Regions from separate parts of the Variovorax sp. 10N412 genome, predicted to be linked through region 2. Evidence: riboswitches for the same ligand, from Rfam matches in the RefSeq annotation. Region 2 holds a riboswitch; each other region holds the start of a gene.
The links. Region 2 has a riboswitch for glycine ahead of AC1DJH_RS05025 (ABC transporter substrate-binding protein). Riboswitches for the same ligand answer to the same signal wherever they lie in the genome.
Positions count from the first base shown of each region.

Region 1: another riboswitch for glycine. It lies ahead of gcvT (glycine cleavage system aminomethyltransferase GcvT); the one in region 2 lies ahead of AC1DJH_RS05025 (ABC transporter substrate-binding protein).
Region 3: another riboswitch for glycine. It lies ahead of AC1DJH_RS26150 (D-amino acid dehydrogenase); the one in region 2 lies ahead of AC1DJH_RS05025 (ABC transporter substrate-binding protein).

Region 1 covers NZ_JBFTIO010000005.1:89,800-92,056, reverse strand. Annotated here, with positions in the region: gene AC1DJH_RS14495 (YybH family protein) at 1-339, shown strand, start outside; gene AC1DJH_RS14490 (hypothetical protein) at 440-982, shown strand; glycine riboswitch at 1,016-1,106, shown strand; glycine riboswitch at 1,119-1,231, shown strand; gene gcvT (glycine cleavage system aminomethyltransferase GcvT) at 1,277-2,257, shown strand, end outside.
Region 2 covers NZ_JBFTIO010000001.1:1,018,346-1,020,602, forward strand. Annotated here, with positions in the region: gene AC1DJH_RS05025 (ABC transporter substrate-binding protein) at 1-1,314, opposite strand, end outside; glycine riboswitch at 1,464-1,587, opposite strand; gene AC1DJH_RS05030 (hypothetical protein) at 1,733-2,257, opposite strand, start outside.
Region 3 covers NZ_JBFTIO010000015.1:93,202-95,458, reverse strand. Annotated here, with positions in the region: gene rfbB (dTDP-glucose 4,6-dehydratase) at 1-379, opposite strand, end outside; glycine riboswitch at 624-740, shown strand; gene AC1DJH_RS26150 (D-amino acid dehydrogenase) at 833-2,134, shown strand; gene AC1DJH_RS26145 (FIST signal transduction protein) at 2,144-2,257, opposite strand, start outside.

The sequences.
Region 1 (2,257 bases), on a different contig from region 2:
GCCATCGCCGAGATCGAGACCGCCGTGCGCAACTGGGCCGCAGCCTGGTCCGCGCGCGACGTGGCGCGCTACCTGGCCACCTATGCGCCCGACTTCACGCCGCCCCGCGGCCAGGACCGCAAGGCCTGGGAAGCCGACCGCCGCACGCGCATCGCCGACAAGGCCACCATCCGCGTGGACATCGACAACCTCGTCATCAGCGTCACCGGGCAAGCCGCCAGCGCAAGCTTTCAGCAGACCTACACCGCCGACAAGCTGCGCGAAAAAAGCCGCAAGACGCTGGAACTGCAACGCGTGGGCAACCAGTGGCTCATCCGCAAGGAAATCGCGGGCGGATGACGCCGCCAAAGACCGTTGCCCGTGCAAACCAAACGGTTCATGAAGATGTCACCGCTTGCAACGATGCTGCAGCCCTCGACTCCCGAAAGCTGTGGCTGCCATGTTCCCCACCAAGACCGACAAGGCCCGCGATGAACTCCAGGGCGGCCAGCGCACGCTCAGCCAGCGGGAGCGCGCGCTGTTGCTCATGGCCGACGGCCGCCGCTCGCTGACCGACTTCAGCCCGCTGTTCAGCACCCGCGACGAGGCCGAGCAGGCGCTCCAGGCGCTGGTGCAGCGGGGCTACCTGCAAGACCCGCAGGCCGCCGCGGCTGCGGCTGCGCAGGCGGCACAGGCCTTGACCGTGCCCGCCGCCGACACGATCCAGGTCAGCACCTCGGCCGACAGCTTCGACGGCAAGCGCTCGCTGGCCACCACGCGCATGTTCCTGTTCGACATCTGCGAGCGCATGTTCGTGCGCCGCGACCCCAAGTTCGCGCTGCAGATGCGCGACGCCCTGCGCGAGGCGCGCGACCGCGAGGCCATGATGACCATCGCCGCGCTGATGCTCAGCGAAATCGAGAAAGCCGCGGGCCCGGAGCGCGCCGAATCGCTGCGCGAACGCATCGACCGGCTGCTGCCGCCGGCTGAAATCGTTCACTGAAGCGAAAGCCCTGCGCACCGCGATCCACTACACTCGCCCGGGTCAGGAGAGAGCCCCGCGCGACGGGGCCGCCGAAGGCGCAGGGGTTTCCCGAACGCTCAGGCAAAAGGACTGACAAGGCGCCGGTACACACCGGCGTTTCCTTGCTGGAGAGAGGCCGCCGTACCGGAAACGATGCAGCGGCCCACCGAAGGAGCAAACTCCGATCGTGGGGCGAATCTCTCAGGTAAAGCGGACAGCAGGGGTGGCCCATGGCTTGCGTCATGGATTTCGTCTGCCCCTTTGGAGTGCCCCATGGCCTCTTCCGCTGCCTCCGCTGCTTCCGCCCCCGACACTGCGCTTCTCAAGACGCCGCTGTACGACCTCCACGTGGAGCTCGGCGCCCGCATGGTGCCCTTTGCCGGCTACTCGATGCCGGTGCAGTACCCCGCCGGCCTGATGGCCGAACACAGGCACACACGCGACGCGGCCGGCCTGTTCGACATTTCCCACATGGGCCAGCTGCGCCTGGTCGGCCCCGACGCCGCAGCGGCTTTCGAGACCCTGATGCCCGTCGACGTGATCGACCTGCCCGCCGGCAAGCAGCGCTACGGCCTGCTGCTGAACGACGAGGGCGGCATCCTGGACGACCTGATGTTCTTCAACGAAGGCAACGGCTCGCTCTTCGTGATCGTCAACGGCGCCTGCAAGGTGGCCGACATCGCGCACATCCAGCGGAAGATCGGCGCGCGCTGCGAGGTGCAGCCCCTGCCCGACCACGCCCTGCTCGCGCTGCAGGGCCCGCAGGCAGCGGCCACGCTGGCGCGGCTGTCGCCCGGCATCGAGCGCTTCGTGTTCATGACCGGCGGCGCGGTGCAGATCGGCGGCATTCCGGCCTTCGTCACCCGCAGCGGCTACACCGGCGAAGACGGTTTCGAGATCTCGGCGGCGGCCAAGGACGCCGAGGCGCTGGCCCGGCTGCTGCTGGCCCAGCCCGAGGTCAAGCCCGTCGGCCTCGGCGCGCGCAATTCGCTGCGGCTCGAAGCCGGCCTGTGCCTGTACGGCAACGACATCGACACCACGACCACGCCGGTCGAAGCCTCGCTCAACTGGGCTATGCAGAAGGTGCGCCGCGCCGGGGGCGCGCGCGAAGGCGGCTTTCCGGGCGCCACGAAGATCCTGGCCCAGCTCGCCGCGGCCACCCCGGGAGCCGCTGGCCACACCGACCACGACACGCTCAAGCGCAAGCGCGTCGGCCTCGTGGCGCTCGAACGCATTCCGGTGCGCGACGGCACG
Region 2 (2,257 bases):
GAAGAACATCGGGTTCATGTTGTCGGCAATGCCCCAGCCGGTGATGAACAGGTTCCAGCCGCCCTTGTCGACCGGGTCTTTCTTGGCGCGGCGCGTGACCAGCGTGGGCCAGTCCATCGACTGCATGTCGACGTTGAAGCCGGCCTGCTTGAGCAGCTGCGCCATCACCGGCGGAAACTTGTTCAGCACCGCAAAGTCGGCCGGGTACATGAGCACGACGGGCTTGCCGTCGTAGCCGGCTTCCTTGAGCAGCGCCTTCGCCTTTTCGAACTGCGGCTTGCCGGTGAAGTAGCCGGTCTTGTCGGAGGCATAGGCCGAGCCGCACGGGTAGATGGAGGCGCAGCTGTTGTAGAGCTCCTTGTGCACCAGTTGCGCGCGCATCAGCGCTTCCTGGTTGATGGCCATGAACGCGGCCTGCGCGATCTTGGGGTTGTCGAAGGGCGGAATGAAGTGGTTCAGGTGCAGCGCGAACGAGCCCTTGGCCACCGGGCTGTCGAGCGTGATGGCCGGGTTGTTCTTCAGCGCGGTGTACTGCTCGGAGGGCACCCACTCGATCATGTCGACCTCGCCGTTGGCCAGTGCGTTGGCCTGCGTCTGCGCGTCCTTCAGGATGATCCATTCCATGCGGTCGACGTACACGTTCTTGCCGCCCGCAGTGCCCGAGGGCGCCTCGGTGCGCGGCACGTACCTGGTGTTCTTCAGGTAGACGATCTTCTCGCCGGGGCGGTACTCGTCCTTCTTGAAGATGTAGGGGCCGGAGCCGGTGGCGTCGTCGATCTGCTTGTCGGCGGGCGTGGCCGCCACGCGCGCGGGCATGATGAACGGCGGGTTCGACGACGGCTTGCTCAGCGCGTCGAGCACCATGCCGAAGGTGTCCTTGAACACCAGCCTGAAGGTGTTGGCGTCCACGGCCTCGGCCTTGTCGAGCGCGGTGAACATCTTCTGGCCCAGCCCGTCGCGCTGGCCCCAGCGCTTGAGCGACGCAATGACGTCTTCCGAGGTGACGGGCTTGCCGTCATGGAAGGCCAGGCTCTTGCGCAGCGTGAAGGTCCAGGTCTTGCCGTCGGGACTGGTCGTGTACTTGTCGACCATCTGCGGATGCACCTTGCCTTGTTCGTCCACGCCGAAGAGCGTGTCGTACACCATGTAGCCGTGGTTGCGCGTGATGAAGGCGGTGGTCCAGATCGGGTCGAGGATCTTCAGGTCGGACTGCGGCACCAGGCGCAGCACCTTGCCAGCGTCCTGTGCGAAGGCGGTGGCCGCCGCTGCGGCCAGCAGCGCGCCCACGAACATGGCTTTCAGTTGTCGTTTCATCAGCATGGGTCAGTTCTCCGGTTGAAAAAGAGGGACGCGAGCACGTGCAACGCCAGGAAAGACATTCGTCGTGCGGCGTTGCGGGAAACAGGTCATGAAAGAAAGCGGCTCCGGAAGCGAACAAGGGCACCCCCGCGCTCTGTGCGCGGCGTGCCCCTGCTGTCCTTTTGCCTGAGAGATTCACCCTGCGCGCACATCGCACAGGGCTTGCCCCTTCGGCGGCTGCCCTCGGCCCCTGCAAGGGGTCGGTCAGCGCTCTCCAGCGTTAGAAAAAATCCAGTCTTGGGACCTGAGCGTTCTGGGCCATCGCCTTCGGTAATGCACTAACTCGAAGCATCGAGCCGGCATTTCTCCTGGATGAACTTCTCAAAGCAGATTGCGTGCCAAAACGCAGCAATGCGCGAGAAGTCTTCGGTGCCTACTGCGGTCCGCCGCAGAAGTCCGCACGCTCGGTGGTCTTGGCGGTGAAGCGGATGCGCGTGGTGGTGGCGGCGCGCTGCGGCTCGTTCTGCGGCCACTCGCTCTGCAGCCACGTGTACTGCCAGTCGTAGGGCGCGCCGGGTCTGGCGGCCTCGCCGTACACGATGCGCAGGCTGCCTTTGCTTTCGTCATGGCAGTGCTTCGAGGTCTTGTAGTCCTTCTCGCTGAAGCAGGCGCGGATCATCTTGAAGCACGAGAAGGGAATGCCTTCGTGCAAGGCCTTGCCGCCTTCGAGCGGCACGAAGTCGGCAGTGTCGAACGAGGCGCCGCCGCCCGAGTACATCTCCGACACGGTCTGCAGCACGGCCACGGCCCACTTGCTTTCGGCCAGCGGGTAGAGCGCGGGCGCGAGCGACAGGCGCATGTCGCGCTTGTCGCCGGTGTCGCTCGCGGTGCCGGTGTCTTCTTTCTTGAGGGACTGCGCATAGCCCGAGAAATCGTGCAGCCGGTCGAGCTGCCAGCC
Region 3 (2,257 bases), on a different contig from region 2:
AGCGGAAGGCACTTTTCTGGTCGGCAGGCAGCGCGCTCCAGAAGCCGCGCACGGATTCGAGCAGGCGGAAGGTGCCGAGCACGTTGGTCTGCACGAAGTCTTCGGGGCCGTGAATGGAGCGGTCCACGTGCGATTCGGCGGCGAAGTTGACCACGGCGCGCGGCTTGTGCTCGGCCAGCAGGCGGTCGAGCAGCGCGCTGTCGCCGATGTCGCCCTGCACGAAGATGTGGTTCGGGTTGCCCTTGAGCGACGCGAGGGTCTCGAGGTTGCCCGCGTAGGTCAGCTTGTCGAGGTTCACGACCGGCTCGTCGCTGTTCGCGATCCAGTCGAGTACGAAATTGGCGCCAATGAAGCCAGCGCCGCCGGTAACCAAGATCATGGGGTCCCCTGTGTTTGAAGCAATTGCCCTGCGGCAAATCAACTGGCGATTATCCCATTGGGCCGACAGGCCGAAACACAAGGCGTTACCGTTCACTTCAGGCCGTGTTTACAATCGGCCACACTGCAGGAGAGCGGGCCACCCCGGTGGCCCTACCGAAGGCGCAAACTCCCATGAACGCTCAGGTCGGCCCGACGAGGTCTTCGAAGAAGATTTCGGCAAGGGGTCAGTACTGCATCAACTGACAACGCCGTCTGGAGAGCCATCGCACCACGCCCAGTGGCAACGATGCACCGAAGGAGCAAACCCGCTGCGGGCGCAGGGGGTGAATCTCTCAGGTACCGAGGACAGGGGGAGCGGCAACTTGGACCACGGCCGTCCGGTTGCCTGCTATTGATTCAATAGCACACCACGCCCGTCGTTCAAGCGCTTCAACCTTAAAAGGTATTTGAAATGCGCGTGATCGTTCTTGGCGCCGGCCTGCTCGGCGTGACTTCGGCCTACTACCTCCAGCAACTCGGCCACGAAGTGACCGTGATCGACCGGCAGGCCACCCCGGCCGCCGAAACCAGCTTTGCCAACGGCGGGCAGATTTCCGTCAGCCATGCCGAACCCTGGGCCAACCCCGGCGCGCCGCTCAAGGTGCTGCAATGGCTGGGCAAGGAAGACGCCCCGCTGCTGTTTCGCATCCGCGCCGACATGCGCCAATGGCTCTGGGGCCTGCAGTTTCTGCGTGAATGCACGCCCGCGCGCACCCGTCACAACATCGCGCAGATCGTGCACCTGGGCACCTACAGCCGCGACACCTTGCAACAGTTGCGCCGCGACACGCGCATCGACTACGACCAGCGCACGCAGGGCATCCTGCACTTCTACACGACGCAGAAGGAGTTCGACGGCGCCCTCGCCCCCGCCGAGCAGATGCGTGCGCTGGGCTGCGAGCGCCAGGTCATCTCGGCCGACGAGGCGGTGAAGATCGAGCCCGCCCTCGCGCACATCCGGCCCAAGCTGGCGGGCGCCACCTTCACGGCCGAAGACGAATCGGGCGACGCCAACCGCTTCGCACGCGAGCTCTCCAAGCTGGCGGCCGCGGCCGGCGTGAAGTTCCTCATGAGCCACACCGTCACCGCGCTGCGCGAAGCCGGCGGCCAGATCGACCACGTCGAGGTGACCGACCACGAGGGCCGCTTCCAGCGCATCCGCGGCGACTCCTTCGTCATGGCGATGGGCTCGCTGAGCCCGCTGCTGGCCGCGCCGCTGGGCATCCGGCTGCCGATCTACCCGGCCAAGGGCTACTCGGTGACGCTGCCCGTGAAGGACGCTTCCAAGGCCCACCAGGTCTCGCTGACCGACGACGAGTTCAAGCTGGTGTTCTCGCGCTATACGTCGGCGTCCGGAGACCGGCTGCGCATTGCCGGCACGGCCGAGCTCAATGGCTACGACCGCGACCTGAACCCGGTGCGCTGCGAAGCCATCGTGCGCCGCGTCGAAGAACTGTTCCCCGGCGCCGGCGACACCACGCAGGCGCAGTTCTGGACCGGCCTGCGCCCCGCCACGCCGAGCAACGTGCCGCTGATCGGCAAGACAAAGCTGCCGAACCTGTTCCTCAACACCGGTCACGGCACGCTCGGCTGGACGCACGCCTGCGGCTCGGGCAAGTCGATCGCGCGCATCGTGAGCGGGCTGGCGCCCGAGGTCGATTTCGCGTTCACCGGCATGCCAGCGCCCAGGCTGCGCGTGCTGCAGCCGGCGTGATCGCCAAGGTCAGTCGTTGCTGGTGAACACCGTCAATACGCCGGTGTAGCCATACAGATGGTGGCGGGCAATTTCGCCCGCCGCAAAGAACCCGACCAGCGGCACGTCGCCCAGCGCATGGCG